Regions from separate parts of the Luteimonas sp. MJ250 genome, predicted to be linked through region 1. Evidence: predicted binding sites of a transcription regulator. Region 1 holds the regulator's gene; each other region holds the start of a gene.

The links. The regulator HrcA, encoded in region 1, represses chaperone genes, less so after heat shock. The targets are predictions, from matches to a motif close to TTNGCACTCNNNNNNNNNGAGTGCNAA.
Region 2: rpoH (RNA polymerase sigma factor RpoH) is a predicted target of HrcA. The motif match lies at 3,853-3,879, and genes of this name have one in related genera.
Region 3: groES (co-chaperone GroES) is a predicted target of HrcA. The motif match lies at 1,551-1,577, and genes of this name have one in related genera.

The regions. Positions count from the first base shown of each region.
Region 1 is NZ_JBCLVB010000010.1:78,228-84,170, reverse strand. It holds gene recN (DNA repair protein RecN) at 1-813, opposite strand, end outside; gene hrcA (heat-inducible transcriptional repressor HrcA) at 918-2,000, shown strand; gene grpE (nucleotide exchange factor GrpE) at 2,006-2,515, shown strand; gene dnaK (molecular chaperone DnaK) at 2,645-4,576, shown strand; gene dnaJ (molecular chaperone DnaJ) at 4,709-5,842, shown strand; gene WCE37_RS04005 (dihydrodipicolinate reductase C-terminal domain-containing protein) at 5,911-5,943, shown strand, end outside.
Region 2 is NZ_JBCLVB010000011.1:241,084-247,026, reverse strand. It holds gene WCE37_RS07800 (primosomal protein N') at 1-957, shown strand, start outside; gene WCE37_RS07795 (NYN domain-containing protein) at 1,039-1,893, opposite strand; gene zupT (zinc transporter ZupT) at 2,061-2,870, shown strand; gene rpoH (RNA polymerase sigma factor RpoH) at 2,964-3,842, opposite strand; gene WCE37_RS07780 (hypothetical protein) at 4,022-4,537, opposite strand; gene WCE37_RS07775 (hypothetical protein) at 4,571-5,089, opposite strand; gene WCE37_RS07770 (hypothetical protein) at 5,127-5,642, opposite strand; gene WCE37_RS07765 (hypothetical protein) at 5,740-5,943, opposite strand, start outside.
Region 3 is NZ_JBCLVB010000014.1:121,920-127,862, forward strand. It holds gene groL (chaperonin GroEL) at 1-1,149, opposite strand, end outside; gene groES (co-chaperone GroES) at 1,207-1,494, opposite strand; gene WCE37_RS11730 (acyloxyacyl hydrolase) at 1,673-2,173, opposite strand; partial or broken gene WCE37_RS11735 (endonuclease) at 2,325-4,091, shown strand; gene WCE37_RS11740 (hypothetical protein) at 4,301-4,801, opposite strand; gene WCE37_RS11745 (hypothetical protein) at 4,977-5,693, opposite strand; gene WCE37_RS11750 (hypothetical protein) at 5,690-5,911, opposite strand.

The DNA.
Region 1 (5,943 bases):
CGCGGCACCATCGAGCATGGCGTCCACTTCGCCCAGGCGCGATTCATGGGCCTGCATCCGCGCGAGCGCGCCGCGCAGCTGCTGGACCACGGCCGGCAGCGACCCGTCGCCGCCCAGGCGCTCAAGCGCGGCATCGCAGGCCTCGACCAGTTCGGTGGCATGCGCCTGGCGCCGGTGCGCGGCCACCAGTTCTTCGATGGCATCGGGTTCGAGCACCTCGCGCTCGAGCTCGGCGTGCTGGTGCTCAAGGAAGTCGATGCGGTCGGAGACGTCGCCGGCGGCGCTGAGCCGTGCGCGCTCCTGCAGCAATGACGACCACGCGTGCGCCGCCGTGGCCACCGCGGCCAGCTCGGCCTCGTGGCGCCCGAAGGCATCGAGCAGGACCAGCTGGCTGCCTCGCGACAGCAGCGCCTGGTGTTCGTGCTGGCCGTGGATCTCGACCAGCAGCGCCGCCAGCGCCCCCAGCTGCGACAGGGTGGCGGGGCGGCCGTTGACCCACGCCCGCGAGCCGCCGTCGGCGCGGAGGGTGCGCCGCAGCTGGCAGGCCTTGCCGTCGTCGAACTCCTGTTCGCGCAGCCAGTCCAGCGCCAGGGGCGAATCGCCGAGGTCGAACTCGGCGTCGAGTTCGGCGCGGCGTGCGCCGTGGCGGACCATGCCGGCGTCGGCGCGCAGCCCGGACAGGAAGCCGAGGGCATCGACGATGAGCGACTTGCCCGCGCCGGTCTCGCCCGACACGACGGTCAGCCCCGGCCCGAACTCGAGTTCGGTGGCGGAGACAACGGCGAAATCCTTGATCGACAGTCGCTTGAGCATGGTGCGCGGATTGTGCCGTGGAGATGCACGGCCTGTCATCGCCGGATCGTGCCGATTCGAGCCGGCGGCTTGCGACACGTGCGCATCGGACGTATACCCGCGGCATGTCCCGACGCCGTTCCGATCCCCTCGACCCGCGCGCGCGCCAGCTGCTGCGCACCCTGATCGCGCGCCATATCCGCGACGGCGAGCCGGTCGGTTCGCAGACCCTGGTCCGCCACGCCGGCCTCGACGTGAGCGCGGCCACGGTGCGCAACATCCTGTCCGACCTGGAGGAAGTGGGCCTGCTGTCGGCGCCGCACACCTCGGCCGGGCGCGTGCCCACGGCCCGCGGCTACCGCGTGTTCGTCGACTCGCTGCTCCAGCTCAGCCCGCTGGAGGAGGAGGAGTTCATGCGCATGCGCGGCAGCCTGGCGGCCAGTGCCGGGACCCAGACGCTGCTGGGCAGCGCCTCGGAGCTGGTCTCGGCGATGACCCGTTTCGTCGGCGTGGTCAGCGTGCCCGGGCGCGAGCAGTTCGCCTTCCGCCAGATCGACTTCGTGCCGCTGGACGGACAGCGGGTGATGGCGATCGTGGTGTTCGCCGACCACGAGGTCCAGAACCGGATCGTCCATACCCGGCGCGCCTATGACGCCGCCGAACTGGAGCGGGTGGCCAATTACCTCAATGCCCACTTCGCCGGCCAGCCGCTGGCGCGGATCCGCGCGGCGCTGGTCGAAGGGCTCCGCAGCGCCCGCAGCGAGATGGAGGGCCTGCTTCGCGCCACCACCGACCTGGCCGAACAGGTCCTGGTACCCGGGAGCGAAGACATGGTGGTTGCCGGGCAGGCGCGCCTGCTGGGGCTCCAGGACCTTGCCGACCTTGACCGCCTGCGCGGCCTGTTCGATGCGTTCACGGAGAAACGCGAGATCCTCCAGCTGCTCGAACGCACGGTGAAGGCCCAGGGCGTGCGCGTGTTCTTCGGCGAGGAAACCGGGATCGCGCCGCTGGCCGGGATGTCGCTGGTGACCGCGCCCTACGGCGCCGGCGGTCGCGTCCTGGGAGTGCTGGGGGTGATCGGCCCCACGCGGATGGCGTACGAAAGGGTGATCCCGGTGGTCCAGGCGACCGCCGAGGTCCTCGGCGCCGCCTTGAATCCCGACGCGGCATCCCCACTCAGTGCGGACCGAGACACTCCGGACCCATGACAGCGATGACCACCGAACAGACGCCCGACCACGCCGCCGAGGCGCCCGCAGACGAGCTTCCCCTGGAAGACGTGATCGAAACCCTCCGCGCCGAGCTGGAGCAGGTGCGCGCGCAGTCGCTGATCGACCGCGCCGACCTTGAAAACCAGCGCCGTCGGCTGGAGCGCGATGTCCAGAACGCCTGCCGGTTCGCCAACAAGCAGATCCTGGGCGACCTGCTGCCGGTATTCGACAGCCTGGACGCGGCGCTGGCTGCTGCCGGGAGCAACGGCCCGCTGCGCGAAGGCATTGAGCTGACCCTGCGCGAGCTGCGCCGGGTCACCGGCAACCAGGGTTTGTACGAAATCGCGCCGGCTGCCAACGACGTATTCAATCCCGACCTGCACCAGGCGATGAGCGTGGTCGAGGCCCCAGGCGTCGACGCCGGCGCCGTGGCCCAGCTGTTCCAGAAGGGCTACCGCCTCAACGAGCAGCTGCTGCGCCCGGCCCTGGTCGCGGTGTCGAACGACGATTGAGCATCGATTGAACCCATGCCGGTCGATTCCGGCGGCCGCTGGCGCTTGAAGGCGTGGTGGCCAATCCCCAGATAGCAGTCATCGGCGGCATCGCCGCCCCCCCGAATCCAGACATAGAGGCATATTCCCATGGCAAAGATCATCGGCATCGATCTCGGCACGACCAACTCCTGCGTGGCGATCATGGACGGCGGCAAGGCCCGCGTCATCGAGAACAGCGAAGGCGACCGCACGACCCCGTCCGTCGTCGCCTACACCAAGGACGGCGAAGTGCTGGTCGGCGCGTCCGCCAAGCGCCAGGCCGTCACCAACCCGAAGAACACCTTCTATGCGGTCAAGCGCCTGATCGGCCGCAAGTTCACCGACGCCGAGGTCAAGAAGGACCTCGGCCTGGTCCCGTACGCGATCGTCGAGCACGACAACGGCGACGCCTGGGTGCAGACCAGCGACGGCAAGAAGCTGTCGGCGCAGGAAGTCTCCGCGCGCATCCTCGAGAAGATGAAGAAGACCGCCGAGGACTACCTGGGCGAGAAGGTGACCGAAGCCGTGATCACGGTGCCGGCGTACTTCAACGACTCGCAGCGCCAGGCGACCAAGGACGCCGGCCGCATCGCCGGCCTCGACGTCAAGCGCATCATCAACGAGCCGACTGCGGCCGCGCTGGCCTATGGCCTGGACAAGGACGGCGGCGACCGCAAGATCGCCGTGTACGACCTCGGCGGCGGCACCTTCGACATGTCGATCATCGAGATCGCCGAAGTCGACGGCGAGAAGCAGTTCGAGGTGCTGGCCACCAACGGCGACACCTTCCTCGGCGGCGAGGACTTCGACAAGCGCGTTATCGACTACCTGGTCGAGGAATTCAACAAGGACCAGGGCATCGACCTGCGCAAGGACCCGCTGGCCCTGCAGCGCCTGAAGGACGCCGCCGAACGCGCGAAGATCGAGCTCTCCACCGCGCAGCAGACCGAGGTCAACCTGCCGTACGTGACTGCGGACGCCTCCGGTCCGAAGCACCTGAACATCAAGCTGACCCGGGCCAAGCTCGAGGCGCTGGTGGAAGACCTGGTCAAGAAGACGATCGAACCCTGCCGCACGGCGCTCAACGACGCCGGCCTGCGCGCCAGCGACATCAACGACGTGATCCTGGTAGGCGGCCAGACCCGCATGCCCAAGGTGCAGGCGGCGGTGGCCGAGTTCTTCGGCAAGGAGCCGCGCAAGGACGTGAACCCCGACGAGGCGGTCGCCATCGGCGCCGCGGTCCAGGGCGGCGTGCTGGCCGGCGACGTCAAGGACGTGCTGCTGCTCGACGTGACCCCGCTGAGCCTCGGCATCGAGACCCTGGGCGGCGTGTTCACCAAGATCATCGAGAAGAACACCACCATCCCGACCAAGGCTTCGCAGACGTTTTCGACTGCCGAAGACAACCAGTCCGCGGTGACGGTGCACGTGCTGCAGGGCGAGCGCGAGCAGGCCCGCTACAACAAGTCGCTGGCCAAGTTCGACCTTTCCGGCATCGATTCCGCGCCGCGCGGCATGCCGCAGGTTGAAGTGTCGTTCGACATCGACGCCAACGGCATCGTCCACGTCACCGCCAAGGACAAGAAGACCGGCAAGGAGCAGAAGGTCGAGATCAAGGCCGGCTCCGGCCTGTCCGACGACGAGATCCAGCGGATGGTCGCCGACGCCGAGGCGCACCGCGAGGACGACAAGAAGTTCCACGAGCTGGTCGGCGCCCGCAACCAGGCCGATGCCCTGGTGCACGGCACCCGCAGCGCGATCAAGGACAACGGCGACAAGGTCCCGGGCGATGTGATCGGTCGCGTCGAGTCCGCCATCGCCGAGGTCGAGACCGCGATGAAGGGAGACGACAAGGGCCAGATCGAGGCCAAGACCAAGGCGCTGGAAGAGGTGTCCCAGGCGCTGTTCGCCGCGGTCGGTGCAGCCGGACAGGGTGGCGACGCCCAGGGCGACGCGGGCCGGGATCCGGCCGGCCAGGCGGCGGACGACGTCGTCGACGCCGAGTTCACCGAGGTCAAGGACGACGACAGCAAGGCCTGACGGCCCCTGGAGTCGTGGAAGCGGCCCCGGCCGCGATGGCCACGCCCATGGCGGGGACCGGATGAACTCCGGTTCCCGCCGCGTATCCGGACCCCGTACTTCGGGTCCACCAGGCACCACGGACCTTGATCGATGAGCAAGCGCGATTACTACGAAGTCCTCGGCGTCGGCCGCAATGCCACCGAGGACGAGCTGAAGAAGGCCTATCGCCGCAGCGCGATGAAGCACCACCCTGACCGCAACCCCGGCGACCACGCCGCCGAGGCTGCGTTCAAGGAGTGCAAGGAGGCCTACGAGGTGCTGTCCGACGGCGGCAAGCGCCGCATGTACGACCAGCACGGCCACGCCGCGTTCGAACATGGCATGGGTGGCGGCAACGCCGGCCCCGGCTTCGGCGGCGGTCCGGACGTGGGCGACATCTTCGGCGACATCTTCGGAAACATCTTCGGCGGTGGAGGCCCGCGCGGTCCGCGCCGCGGTGCCGACATCGGCTATGTGATGGAGCTCGACCTGGAAGAGGCCGTCGCCGGCGTGGAGCGCCGCATCGACCTGCCCACCCTGGTCGAATGCGAGCCCTGCAGGGGCAGCGGTTCCGAAGACGGGACGCTCGAGACCTGCGACACCTGCCACGGCAACGGCCAAGTGCGCTTCCAGCGCGGCATCTTCTCGATGCAGCAGCCGTGCCCGTCCTGCCATGGCCGCGGCAAGACCTTCAAGAGTCCCTGTCCGTCCTGCCGCGGCAATGGCCGCGTGGAAGAGGAAAAGGTGCTGTCGGTGAAGGTGCCGGCCGGCGTCGACAGTGGTGACCGCATCCGCCTTTCCGGCGAAGGCGAGGCCGGGCCCGCGGGCACCCAGCCGGGCGATCTGTATGTCGAAGTGCGCGTGCGTCCGCACGACATCTTCGAGCGCGACGGCGACGACCTGCACTGCGAAGTGCCGATCCGCCTCTCGCAGGCGGCGCTCGGGGACACGGTGCGCGTGCCGACGCTCGGCGGCGAAGCCGAGATCCGCATCCCCGCCGAGACCCAGACCGGCAGGGTCTTCCGCCTGCGCGACAAGGGCGTGAAGTCGGTGCGCAGCCGCGCCACGGGCGACCTGTACTGCAAGGTGGTGGTGGAAACCCCGGTCAACCTGACCCCCGCGCAGCGCGAGCTGCTGGACCAGTTCGAGGCCACGTTCTCCGGCGAGGGCGCGCGCCGCCATTCGCCGCGGTCGAGCACCTTCGTCGATGGGGTCAAGGGCTTCTGGGAGCGGATGACGTCCTGACGCGGTGGCGACGCGGCGGGGCCGCTGTCCTGCTTGTCGCGGCCCCCGGGCGTCGCTAGGCTAGCCGCATGGGCGATCCGGTCAGATTGTTGATCCACGGC
Region 2 (5,943 bases), on a different contig from region 1:
AAGAACCGCCGCGGCTACGCGCCGGTGCTGCTCTGCCACGACTGCGGCTGGAGCGCGGCATGTTCGCGCTGCAGCACGCCCGAGCGTGCGATCCCGATGACCGTGCACGCTGGCGGCCGCCGGCTGCAGTGCCACCACTGCGGTTCACGGCGGCCGGTGCCGATGGCCTGTCCCGACTGCGCGGGCTTGGCGCTGCAGCCGCAGGGCGTGGGCACCGAACGCATCGAAGAACTGCTGGCCGCGCGCTTCGGCGACGTTCCGGTGCTGCGCATCGACAGCGCCAGCACCCGCCGCCGCGACGGCCTGGCGCGCGAACTGGCGAAGCTCGAGGACGGTCCCGGGATCCTCGTCGGCACACAGATGCTGGCCAAGGGCCACGACCTGCCGAAGCTGGTGCTGGTGTGCGTGGTCGGCATCGACGAGGGCCTGTTCTCGGCCGACTTCCGCGCCAGCGAGAAGCTGGCCCAGCTGCTGATCCAGGTGTCGGGCCGCGCCGGCCGCGCCGAGCGCCCGGGCGAGGTGCTGCTGCAGACCCACCATCCCGAGCATCCGCTGCTGGAGGTGCTGGTCAACGGCGGCTATCGCGCATTCGCCGACGCCGAACTTGCGCAGCGCGCCGCCGCCGGCTTCCCGCCGTTTGCGCACATGGCGCTGCTGCGCGCCGAAGCCCAGCAGGCGGGCTTGCCGGAGGCGTTCCTGCAGGGGGCGGCTGAAGCCTTCCAGCAAGCGCGCAATGCGCTGCCGCCTGCGCAGGCGCGAACGCTGCAGGTCATCGGCCCGATCCCGGCGCCGATGCCGCGTCGCGCCGGCATGCACCGCGCCCAGCTGCTGTTGTCATCGCCCGGGCGACCGGCGCTGCACGCGCTGCTCGATGCCGTGGTCGCGGCCTTGCACGCGCTGCCGGAAGCACGCCGCGTACGCTGGTCGCTCGACGTGGACCCCACCGACCTGTATTGAAACGCGACCTCTTCCCCGTGGGATCCGCCGTGTGTGGGAGAGGCTGCTCCATCCGCAGCCCCATGAAGGCGGTCTGGCAGGTCAGGGTTTGGGTGGGGTCTTGGCGCGCCTGGGGGCTTTGGCCGCGGGGGCCTTGGCTACGGGCACCTTGGCCGCGCCGGTGTTTTTCGCCGCCTCGGGCGCGGAGGCCGCGCTGGTCGCTGTCTGTTTGCGCCCGCGCGCGCTGCGGCTGCGCACCTCGATCACCTGCCCCTGGCGGCGCACTTCGAACAGGCCGATCGCCTCGATCAGGTCGCTGAGCTTGCGGTAGCCGTGGTTGCGCGAGTCGAACGAGCCCTGGTTGCCGATGTGGCTGCCGACCGCGCCGAGCTTCGACCAGCCGTCCTCGCCCTGGGTCGCGTCGACCGCGCCGCGCAGCAGGCGCACCAGGTCGGCGTCCTCCTGGAGCTGCAGCGTCGAGGGCGCCCGGCTTGCGTCGGAACCGCCGTCGTCCTCGGGCTCGCCAAGCTTCTCCAGGTACAGGAAGGTCGAACACGCCCGCACGAACGGCTCCGGCGTCTTCTCCTGCCCGAAACCGTACACCGCCACGCCGTCGTTGCGCAGTCGCATCACCAGCGGGGTGAAGTCGGCGTCGGACGAGACGATCGCGAAGCCGTCGAGGTTGCCCGCGTACAGCAGGTCCATGGCGTCGATCACCATCGCCATGTCCGAGGCGTTCTTGCCGGTGGTGTAGGCGAACTGCTGGATCGGGCGGATGGCCCAGGTATGCAGGCACTTCTCCCAGCCCACCAGGTGCTGGCTCTTCCAGTTGCCGTAGGCGCGGCGCACGTTGGCCACGCCGTGGCGCGCGATCTCGGCGAGGATCACTTCGATCTTCGACGCCGGCGCGTTGTCGGCGTCGATCAGCAGCGCGATGCGTTTTTCACGGTCGGACATGCGGGAGGATCCTCGACGGGCGCCGGAGCGGCGGGATGCGCGCACAATAGCAACCGGCGCACCGCCCTTCCCGCATGCGCAGGCCCTGGGCTACCTTGGCACGCCCACCACTCCACCGCCGGCGGCTGGCCCGTCGCTGCCATCGACCCGGGCAGGAGCCTCCACGCATGATCGAAGTCGCCACCGCAAACCTGCTCGTCGCGCTGGCGGTGACCACCGCGGCGGGCCTCGCCACCGGCGTCGGTGGCCTGCTGGTCTTCGCGCAGGCTCGGCCCAATGCGCGACTGCTCGCGTTCGGCCTGGCTTTCGCCGGCGGCGCGATGGTCTACGTGTCGCTGTCGGAGATCCTCAACAAGTCGATCGACTCCTTCAGCCAGGGCTATGGCGAGCGCCTGGGCTTCAGCTTCGGCACCATGGCCTTCCTCGCCGGCGTCGGCCTGATCATGCTGGTCGACCGCCTGGTGCCGAACCCGCACGAGCGGCTGGAAGCCGACGACCCTTTCTTCCGCGAGCACAACGCCGCCTACATCAAGCGCGTCGGCCTGCTGACCGCGCTTGCGATCACGGTGCACAACTTCCCGGAAGGCCTTGCGACTTTCTTCGCCACGCTGGAGAACCCGGGCGTGGGCATGCCGCTGGCCTTCGCCATCGCCATCCACAACGTGCCCGAAGGCATCGCGATCGCGGTGCCGGTCTACTTCGCCACCAACAGCAAGGGCTATGCCTTCGGCGCCTGCCTGCTCTCGGGTCTGGCCGAGCCGCTGGGCGCGATCATCGGCTATGCGCTGCTGCGGCCCTGGCTGTCGGACGCGGTGTTCGGCAGCGTGTTCGGGATTATCGCCGGGGTGATGGTGTTCCTGGCGCTGGACGAGCTGTTGCCGGCGGCCAAGCGCTACGCGAAGGGCCACGAGACCGTGTACGGGCTGGTGAGCGGCATGGCCGTGCTGGCGGTGAGCCTGGTGCTGTTCAAGTGGTGAGCGACGCCCTGCACCAGGGTCGCAGCGGATAAGCGCGGCGGAACGAAAAAGCCCGGCCTGCGCCGGGCTTTCCACGGGCGATCCGCGCCGCGATCAGGCCGCGAACAGCGCCTTCATCTTCTTCAGCGCGTTGGCCTCGACCTGGCGGATGCGCTCGGCGGACACGCCGTACTCGTCGGCCAGCTCCTGCAGGGTGACCTTGTTGTCGGCGTCCAGCCAGCGGCGCTTGACGATGTCGCGCGAGCGCTCGTCCAGGCGCGACATGCCCTCGCGCAGCAGTTCGAGCTGGCTGGACTGGCTGTCTTCGCGCTCGTAGGCCTGCGAAGGATCCTCGTCGCGCGACATCAGGTAGGCGGCCGGCGCCGGCGGCGCGCGCTCGTCATCCTCGTCGGCGGACATGTCGAAGCCGATGTCGCGCCCGGACAGGCGCGACTCCATCTCCAGCACCTCGCGCTCGGAGACGTTGAGGTCCTTGGCCACCGCGCTGACCTCGGCGGCGTTGAGCCAGCCCAGGCGCTTCTTGCTGCGGCGCAGATTGAAGAACAGCTTGCGCTGCGCCTTGGTGGTGGCGACCTTGACGATGCGCCAGTTCTTGATGATGTACTCGTGCATCTCGGCGCGGATCCAGTGCACCGCGAACGAGACCAGGCGCACGCCGACATCCGGGTCGAAGCGCTTCACCGCCTTCATCAGGCCGATGTTGCCCTCCTGGATCAGGTCGCCCAGCGGCAGGCCGTAGCCGTTGTAGCCGCGGGCCACGTGGACCACGAAGCGCAGGTGCGACATCACCAGGTCACGGGCGGCACCGAGGTCTTCCTCATCGTGGAAGCGACGGGCAAGCGCCTGTTCGTCTTCAACCGTGAGGATGGGGATCTGGTGCACCGCACCGATGTACGCGTCCAGCGAGCCGAGCGCGCTGGGAATCGGCAGGTTGTTGGGAACGAGCGGATAGCTGGGGGCGGTTGCAGTCATGGCAGCGATTTTAGCAGTGGTCTGTTAAGACTGCTAAACGATGGGAAAGTTCATTCATCCTACAGATAGAACAATAAACCGATTAAATCACGACTCGCCGCGCGCAGAACTCCAATTGCAGCCAGGAGGAAGCCGCGGGAGCGCGCCCCGGTCCGGTGCGGCCCAGGGCGCGCCGGCCATCAAAGGCCTCCGGCCGCATCCACCTCCCTGTACATGATGGTGCTCAGGTCGACGCCGGACGGCAGGTGGCAGCTGAAGTTGAGGGTCGCGCTGGCCGTCCCCTTGTCGACGCCGTTCCAGGTCAGCCAGGCGCTCCCGGCGGCCGGCACCACGATGCTGCCTGCGGTGTACGTCGGGGCGTCGGCGGTCCCTGCCACCAGCTGGCATTGGACCGTGACCGGCGGCGCCTCGCCGATCATCGCAAAGCGCGCGCTCACCGACGCGCCGCCGGGAGGAGCCGCAGAGTCGGCAGGCAGCGAGCACGATACGAAGACCGACGGGCCACCCTGGTTGGTGATGCCGATCGGGCGCTTGCGAAGCGTGGTGTCGAAGACCGGCAGCGGCGCCTCGCACACCGCCGTGGCACTGACGCGCTGCACGCGCTCGGTGGCGGCGCTGGCTGCAGGCGCGTGCAGCATTGCGAAAAGCCCCAGGGCACAGCTGGCGGCGGCGGACATGCGGCAAGGGAAGGACATGGGCATGAATCGGTTCTCCATGGCTGGGACGGCTCAGAGCCGGCCCGCGGAATCGGTCTGGGTGTAGGTGACGGTTTCCATGGCCACGCCGGGGGGCAGGTGGCAGTTGAAGGAATAGGTCCCGGAGGTGCTCCACTTGTTGATCTGCTGCCAGGCGACGCTGGCGCGGCCACCGGCGGGGATCGCCTGCTCCGCACCCACGTAGAACACCTGCGCGTCGCGCGTCCCGGACACCATGGTGCAGCTGACGCTGGCGGCGTCGCCGCTGCTCTTGAACGTGACCCGCACGGCGCCCGTAGTGGACTGGCCGTAATCGTCGGTGGCCAGCGTGCAGGAGACGAAAACCGGCTGGGCGCCCTGGTTCTGGACCGCGACCGGCCGCCTGCGCAGGTTGACGTTGAAGTGCGGCAGCGGCGCATCGCAAATGCCGGTGGCTGAAACATTGATGGTGCGCGTGGTCGCCGCGGACGCGTCGACGGGCTGCAGGAGGAGGGAGACGAACACGCACAGGCCGGCCGAAGCCAGGGCACGCGGGAAGCGGCGATCGATCATGGATGTGCTCCGGGATGCGGAAGGAAGGCTGGACATGTCAGATACCGCCGGCGCTGTCTTCTTCGCTGGCGTAGACCTTGGTCATCTGGACCCCCGGCGCCAGTGAACACATGAAGGCGAACAGGCCGTCCGCGCTCTGCTTGTCGAGGCCGCTCCAGGTGAACCAGGTCCTGCTGCCCGGCGCAATCGAGCGCGAGCGCACGTCGTACACCGGCAGGTCGGCGCTGCCGGTGACCACGGTGCAATTCACGGTGGCACTTGCCGCGGCCGTGGACGCGAAGTGGATTTCGACCCAGGCCTCGCCGACGTCGCCCACCGGATCGCTCGGCATCGCGCAGTTGACGAAGACGGGCAGGTTGCCGACGTTGTCGACCCTCAGCGGCGCCTTGCGCAGGTGGGCGTCGTAGACGGGCAGCGGCGCCTCGCAGATCCCGCTGGGACGGGTATAGCGGGAGCGCTGGGCGGCGGCCTCGGCATCGGGCACGTGCAGTCCGGCGGCCAAGGCCAGGACACAGCTGGCCGCCAACAGGGGCGGCATCGTGGAAGTGAGCATGGAACGGGTCTCCTCTCGGGTTGCGGACGCGCCAACCGGCGGCCCTGACCACTCCTATCGAGGAAAGCGCGCTGCTCCCGCCATCGTAGGCGGCGCTTCAGGCGCCGCGTCGCGCCAGCGCCCAGCGGTACAGGGCGACATCGCCGGCGTGGTGGCGTTCGATGCGGGCCTGCAGCTGCGGATCGATGTCGTAACCAGACTCCCCGCACTCCGGGTTCACCAGTTCGGCGGCGTCCACCGCCTCCCAGCCCAGGCGCTGCGCGAGGCGCTCGAGGTCGGCATGGTAGTGCTCGGTGATGCC
Region 3 (5,943 bases), on a different contig from region 1:
GGCACCGACCTTGATCACCGCCACGCCGCCGGCCAGCTTGGCCACGCGCTCCTGCAGCTTCTCGCGGTCGTAGTCCGAAGAGGTCTCTTCGATCTGCGCCTTGATCTGCTTGATGCGGCCTTCGATGCCCGAGCCTTCGCCCGCGCCGTCGATGATCGTGGTGTTTTCCTTGGTGACCTGGATCTTCTTCGCGCGGCCGAGGTCGTTGATGGTCGCCTTCTCGAGCGACAGGCCGACTTCCTCGCTGATCACGGTGCCACCGGTGAGGATGGCCATGTCTTCCAGCATCGCCTTGCGACGGTCGCCGAAGCCCGGGGCCTTGACGGCCACGACCTTGACGATGCCGCGGATGGTGTTCACCACCAGGGTCGCCAGGGCTTCGCCCTCGACTTCCTCGGCGACGATCAGCAGCGGCTTGCCGGCCTTGGCCACGCCCTCGAGGACGGGCAGCAGGTCGCGCACGTTGGAGATCTTCTTGTCGTGCAGCAGGATGAAGGGATCATCCAGCTCGGCCGACATCGACTGCTGGTTGTTGATGAAGTACGGCGACAGGTAGCCGCGGTCGAACTGCATGCCCTCGACCACGTCGAGCTCGTTCTCGAGGCCCGAACCTTCCTCGACCGTGATCACGCCTTCCTTGCCGACCTTGTCCATCGCCTGGGCGATCAGGTCGCCGATGTTGGCGTCGGAGTTGGCGGAGATGGTGCCGACCTGGGCGATTTCCTTCGAGGTCGACGACGGCTTGCTGATGCTCTTCAGCTCTTCCACCGCGGCCTTGACGGCCTGGTCGATGCCGCGCTTGAGGTCCATCGGGTTCATGCCGGCGGCGACCGCCTTCATGCCCTCGCGGATGAAGGCCTGGGCCAGCACGGTCGCGGTGGTGGTGCCGTCGCCGGCGTCATCGGACGTGCGCGAGGCGACTTCCTTCACCATCTGCGCGCCCATGTTCTCGAACTTGTCGGCCAGTTCGATCTCCTTGGCGACGGACACGCCGTCCTTGGTGATCGTGGGCGCGCCGAAGCTCTTGTCGAGCACGACGTTGCGGCCCTTGGGGCCAAGCGTTGCCTTGACGGCGTTGGCAAGCACGTTGACGCCACGCACCATCTTGGCGCGCGCGTCTTCGCCGAAGCGGATTTCCTTCGCAGACATTGTTGTTTCCTCGGAGCTGGATCAGGGAATGGGGGTTGCGAGGCGCTTGACGCGCGCTCAGCCGACGATGGCGAGGATGTCGTCCTCGCGCACGATCTTGTATTCGGTGCCTTCGTGCTTGTAAGCCGAGCCCGAGTACTGGCCGTAGATGACCTTGTCGCCGACCTTGACCTTGGGCGCGCGCAGGCTGCCGTTGTCCAGGGCCTTGCCTTCGCCGATGGCGATCACTTCGCCCTTGGTGGGCTTTTCCTTGGCATTGTCGGGGATGACGATGCCGCCGGCGGAGATTTCGTCGGCTTCGATCGGCTTGACCACTACGCGGTCGTAAAGCGGCTTCAGGTTCATGACAATCCTCACAAGTGATTGATTTTACTTGACAATAGACGAATCGGTCGCGGAGTTTAGCAGTCGGACCTGCCGAGTGCCAAAACGCGCGCCGCGAAAACCCGGCAGCGCCGGGATGTCCGCAAGATGGGGGGGCGTTGGCGGGGTTCAAGGGCCCCGCGGGAAATAAAGACGCGGCTCAGAAGCGCCAGGCGCCGACAACCATGGTTTCACCGTTGTTGGGGGCGTGCAGGCTCGCGTTCGAGACATGGCGCAGCAGCAGCGAGAAGCGGTCCCAGCGCCAGCCGGCGGTGGTGACGAACTGCGGATCGCCGGACAGGGCGTCCGTCTCGCCCCACTGGGCGCCGACCCCGGCACCAAGCGTAAGGCCGTTGTCGGTGCGCTCGTAGCGCAGGCCGACGAAGCCGACCACGACGCTGTCGGACAGGTCCCGGCCACGCACGTGGCCGCGGCCGTCTACGTGGATGGCGCCGACCTCGCCGCGGAGTACCGCGTTGTCCAGCTGCCGCAGTTCCGGCAGCCAGGCGACCGAGGCCACCTTGGTGAACTCGCGCTCGGTGGTCTTGGAGCCGCCGGCGGCGACCTCGATGCCGGTCGCGGCCGCGGCAGGCAGCGCGAGCGCGAACAGGACTGCGGCCAGTCCGGCGCGGAGGATGGCGGGGCGGATCGGAGCGGGCATGGGACGACCTGGATGAATGGGGAGGACTGGCCGCACAAGAATACGATTCCCGCGTCGCGCTGGCGTGCAGACCGACGGGATGATGTGTCCCTGTCTGGCCGTCGTCATATTTGATGGTTAGATTGCGTGGTCCACAAAGGGGAGTTACCCAATGCGTCTTGTCAGTTCCCGGCTTTGCTGCGCGATCGCGCTGGCGGTTGCCGCCACGCTGCCGGCCCAGGCCGAAGTCTTCATCAACGAAATCCACTACGACAACATCGACACCGACGTCGGCGAGGCGATCGAGGTCGTCGGCAGCGCCGGAGAGAGCCTCGCCGGCTACCAGCTGGTGCTCTACAACGGCAGCAACGGCGCTTCCTACGACACCGACACCTTGCCCGAGGGCACGCTCTCGGCCTGCGGCGGCAAGGTCCGCTTCGCCACGGTGAATTACCCCGAGAACGGCGTGCAGAACGGCGCGCCCGACGGCATCGCCCTGGTCGATCCGCAGGGCGCCGTGGTGCAGTTCCTGAGCTACGAAGGCGTGATGACGGCCAGCAACGGCCCCGCCGCCGGCATGAGCAGCGTCGACATCGGCGTCATGCAGCCCAGCAGCACGCCGACCGGCCATTCGCTGCAGCTCGCCGGCACCGGCAATGTCTACGCCGACTTCGCCTGGGCGGAGGCCGCCAGCGAGACCTTCGACGCATGCAACAACGACCAGTCCTTCGGCGAGCCCGGCAACGCCGCACCGCGGGTGGTCGAGACCTTTCCGACGCAGGGCTCCAGCAGCTTCCCGTACGCGGCCGAGCTCAAGGTCACCTTCAGCGAGCCGGTGGTCGCCCAACCCGGCGCGTTCACCCTGGCCTGCGAAGGCGCGGCCCGCCATCGCGCACCCGGGCTCGATCACGTCGCGCAGGCGACCAGCTTCACCCTGACGCCTTCGACTCCGCTGGTGCCCGGCCAGGCCTGCTCGCTGCGGGTCGACGCCGGCTTCATCCTCGATCTCGACGACGCTGCGCCCGAGGCCGACACCGTCATCGACTTCAACGTGAAGCGTTCGGGCGGCGGTGGCGGTGGCGGTGGCGATTACTACGGCCTGGTCAACGACTCCAGCCCCGACCAGCTGCGCTGCTCGCTGCACGAGACCATCCGCGGCCACGTCGCCTATCCCTACAGCGGCAGCGGCATCACCACCTGGACGATCCTCGAAGTCGCCGACGAGGACCCCAACGACGCCGGCAAGATCCTCGACGTCTATCGCAACCGCAGCTACGTCAAGGGCACCGACCGTGCCGGCAGCGGCGGCAGCAACAAGTACAACCGTGAACACACCTGGCCGAATTCGCTCGGCTTCCCGGAGCGGGTGGGCGATATGGGCTATCCGCACTCGCCGTATACCGACGCGCACATGCTCTACCTGAGCGACGAGGTCTACAACTCCAACCGCGGCAACATGCCCTTCGCCGATTGCGCGCAGTCGTCGAACTGCGGCGAGCGGCCGACGGAGTTCAACAACGGCCGCGGCGGCGGCACCGGCGTCTATCCAGGCAATTCGAACTGGGTCAAGGGTCCGAACGGCAACCAGGGCTCCTTCGAACCCTGGGGCGCGCGCAAGGGCGACATGGCGCGTGCGGTGATGTACATGGCGATCCGCTACGAGGGCGGCACGCACCCGACCACCAACCAGTCCGAGCCCGACCTGGAACTTACCGACGACCGCAGCATGATCGTCGGCACCTCTTCGTCACCGGCTTACATGGGCCTGCTGTCGACCCTGGTCGAATGGCACCTTGCCGACCCGCCGGACGATGCCGAGCGCGCCCGCAACGAAGTGGTCGCCGCCCATCAGGGCAACCGCAACCCCTTCATCGACCATCCGGAATGGGGCACCCAGGCGCTGTTCACCTCGAGCACGCCCGCGGCCTGCGAACTCGCCACGCCTCCGGCAAGCGAGCCCCGCAACCCGCGACTGCGTGACCCGCGCGCGCGGGGAACCGTGGCTCCGGCGCCGGCAGCTGCCGCATCCACCGGCCGCAAGCTGAAGGCGATGCGCTGACGGCACGCGCCCGGCTTCCCGTTCAAGCAGGGAAGTGGCTCAAACAGAAGGGCGCCGGAATATCCGGCGCCCTTCTGCGTTTTGCACGATCAAATGAGCGACAGCAGCGTGGTGATGCGATTCCGGTTGAGGGCGGCCATCGGCGGCAGCCTGCAGCTCAGCGCGATCGACTTCGACGTCAACAGACCGCCGGCATCGGCGCCTGACCATGTCAGGTTCCCGGCCGTACCGCCGGCCAACGTGATCGATTTCGGGATGTAGCTGGCAGTTGCAAGCTCATCGCCAACCACCGCCGTACAGGTCACCGTGACCGGAGCTGTCGACGAATTGCTGACGCGCGTACTGAAGCTCTGCACGTTCAGGGAGACTTCTTCGTTGGCAAGCGCACAGGTCACGAAGGCCGGCGCATCGCTTTCATTGACGACGGCGAGCGGGCGCTTGCGGATCAGTCCTTCAAAAACGGGCAGCGCCGCCTGGCAGTTGCCGACAGGGCCCGAGCCGGTCGTAGTGAGCAGGTCCAATGCCTGCGCATGCTGGGTTGCGCCCAGAAGCAGGACGCCGGCTGCAACGAGGCAGATCGATCGGTACATATGGGTCTCTCCTCATATATGGGTGCGGCGCCTTGCGGGCGCCGCCACGCCACCATAGAAGAACGTCGCGTGGGCCAAGCGTGATGGCGGACCCGCTTTTTACCGCCTTCCAGCGCTGCGGCGTCAAAGCCGGCGTCTTGCGCGTGCACCACCTGTTTGCAGCAACGATGGTGGATCATGGCTGCGCTCCATCCACGGCGATGTCCGACACCCAGCGCGCGGTGTAGCCCGACTGCAGGGACATGCACTTCGTCGCCTCCCTCGCCAAGCCCGAGGTCTCGACGTCGCCCCAGCCGCGGATGGTTTCCCGGTCGACCAGCTGCGCCCGCATGGTGGTGGCTATCAGGCCACCGACCGGCCCCAGGGTGCCGCGCCAGTTGGCGTCGTCGATGCGGGACCACTGGATGAAGTGCGTATTGGTGGGCATGTACTTGTTGGGATCGAAGCGGCCGTCCCAGATGATGGTCATCCGCTGCGTGACCGGCGGATCGACGCCGAACATGGCCGCCATCGGGCACTGCGACAGGTCCACCACGTCGGTCGTGATCTCCCAGACGCCATCCCGCGGACCGCTGTCGGCGCCCGGACCCGGAAACGGATCGATCGGACAGTCGCCCGACCCGCCAAAATTCCGGTGGATCTCCCCGGGGGTTTTCGCCACCCAGGTCATTTCACCGAAGGCCATCACCAGCGTCATGTCCCCGGCGCCCGCGGGTGCCTGTTCGCCGGTCAGCACCTCCACGTCCTGGACGGTGAGGCTGGACAGCATGCATTGGCAGCCGCCGACGTCGCAGTCTGCGCCAATGACCTTCTTCGCCGCATGCGCCGGCGATGGCAGCACCGTGCCGATGCCGGCGAGCAGCATCGCCAATGCAAGCCGGAGCGCGATCACGGCTGCGCCTCCTCGCCAGGCCGGCCCATGACCCGGCGCCGGAGTTCGTCGCGGCTGACCTTCCCGCTGTCCACGGGGATTCCTCCAAGCGCGTCCACCAGTTCCGCTTCAGCAGGCGGCAGCGCGCCACCAGCCGGGTCCGGCACATCGACCGCGGGCACGCCGTCGCCCTGGGAGATCCCGCAGCCGCCAAGAAGCAGCGCCAGCGCTGCTGGCAACAGCCTTCCCGCAGACCTGTCCCTGTGGTTCA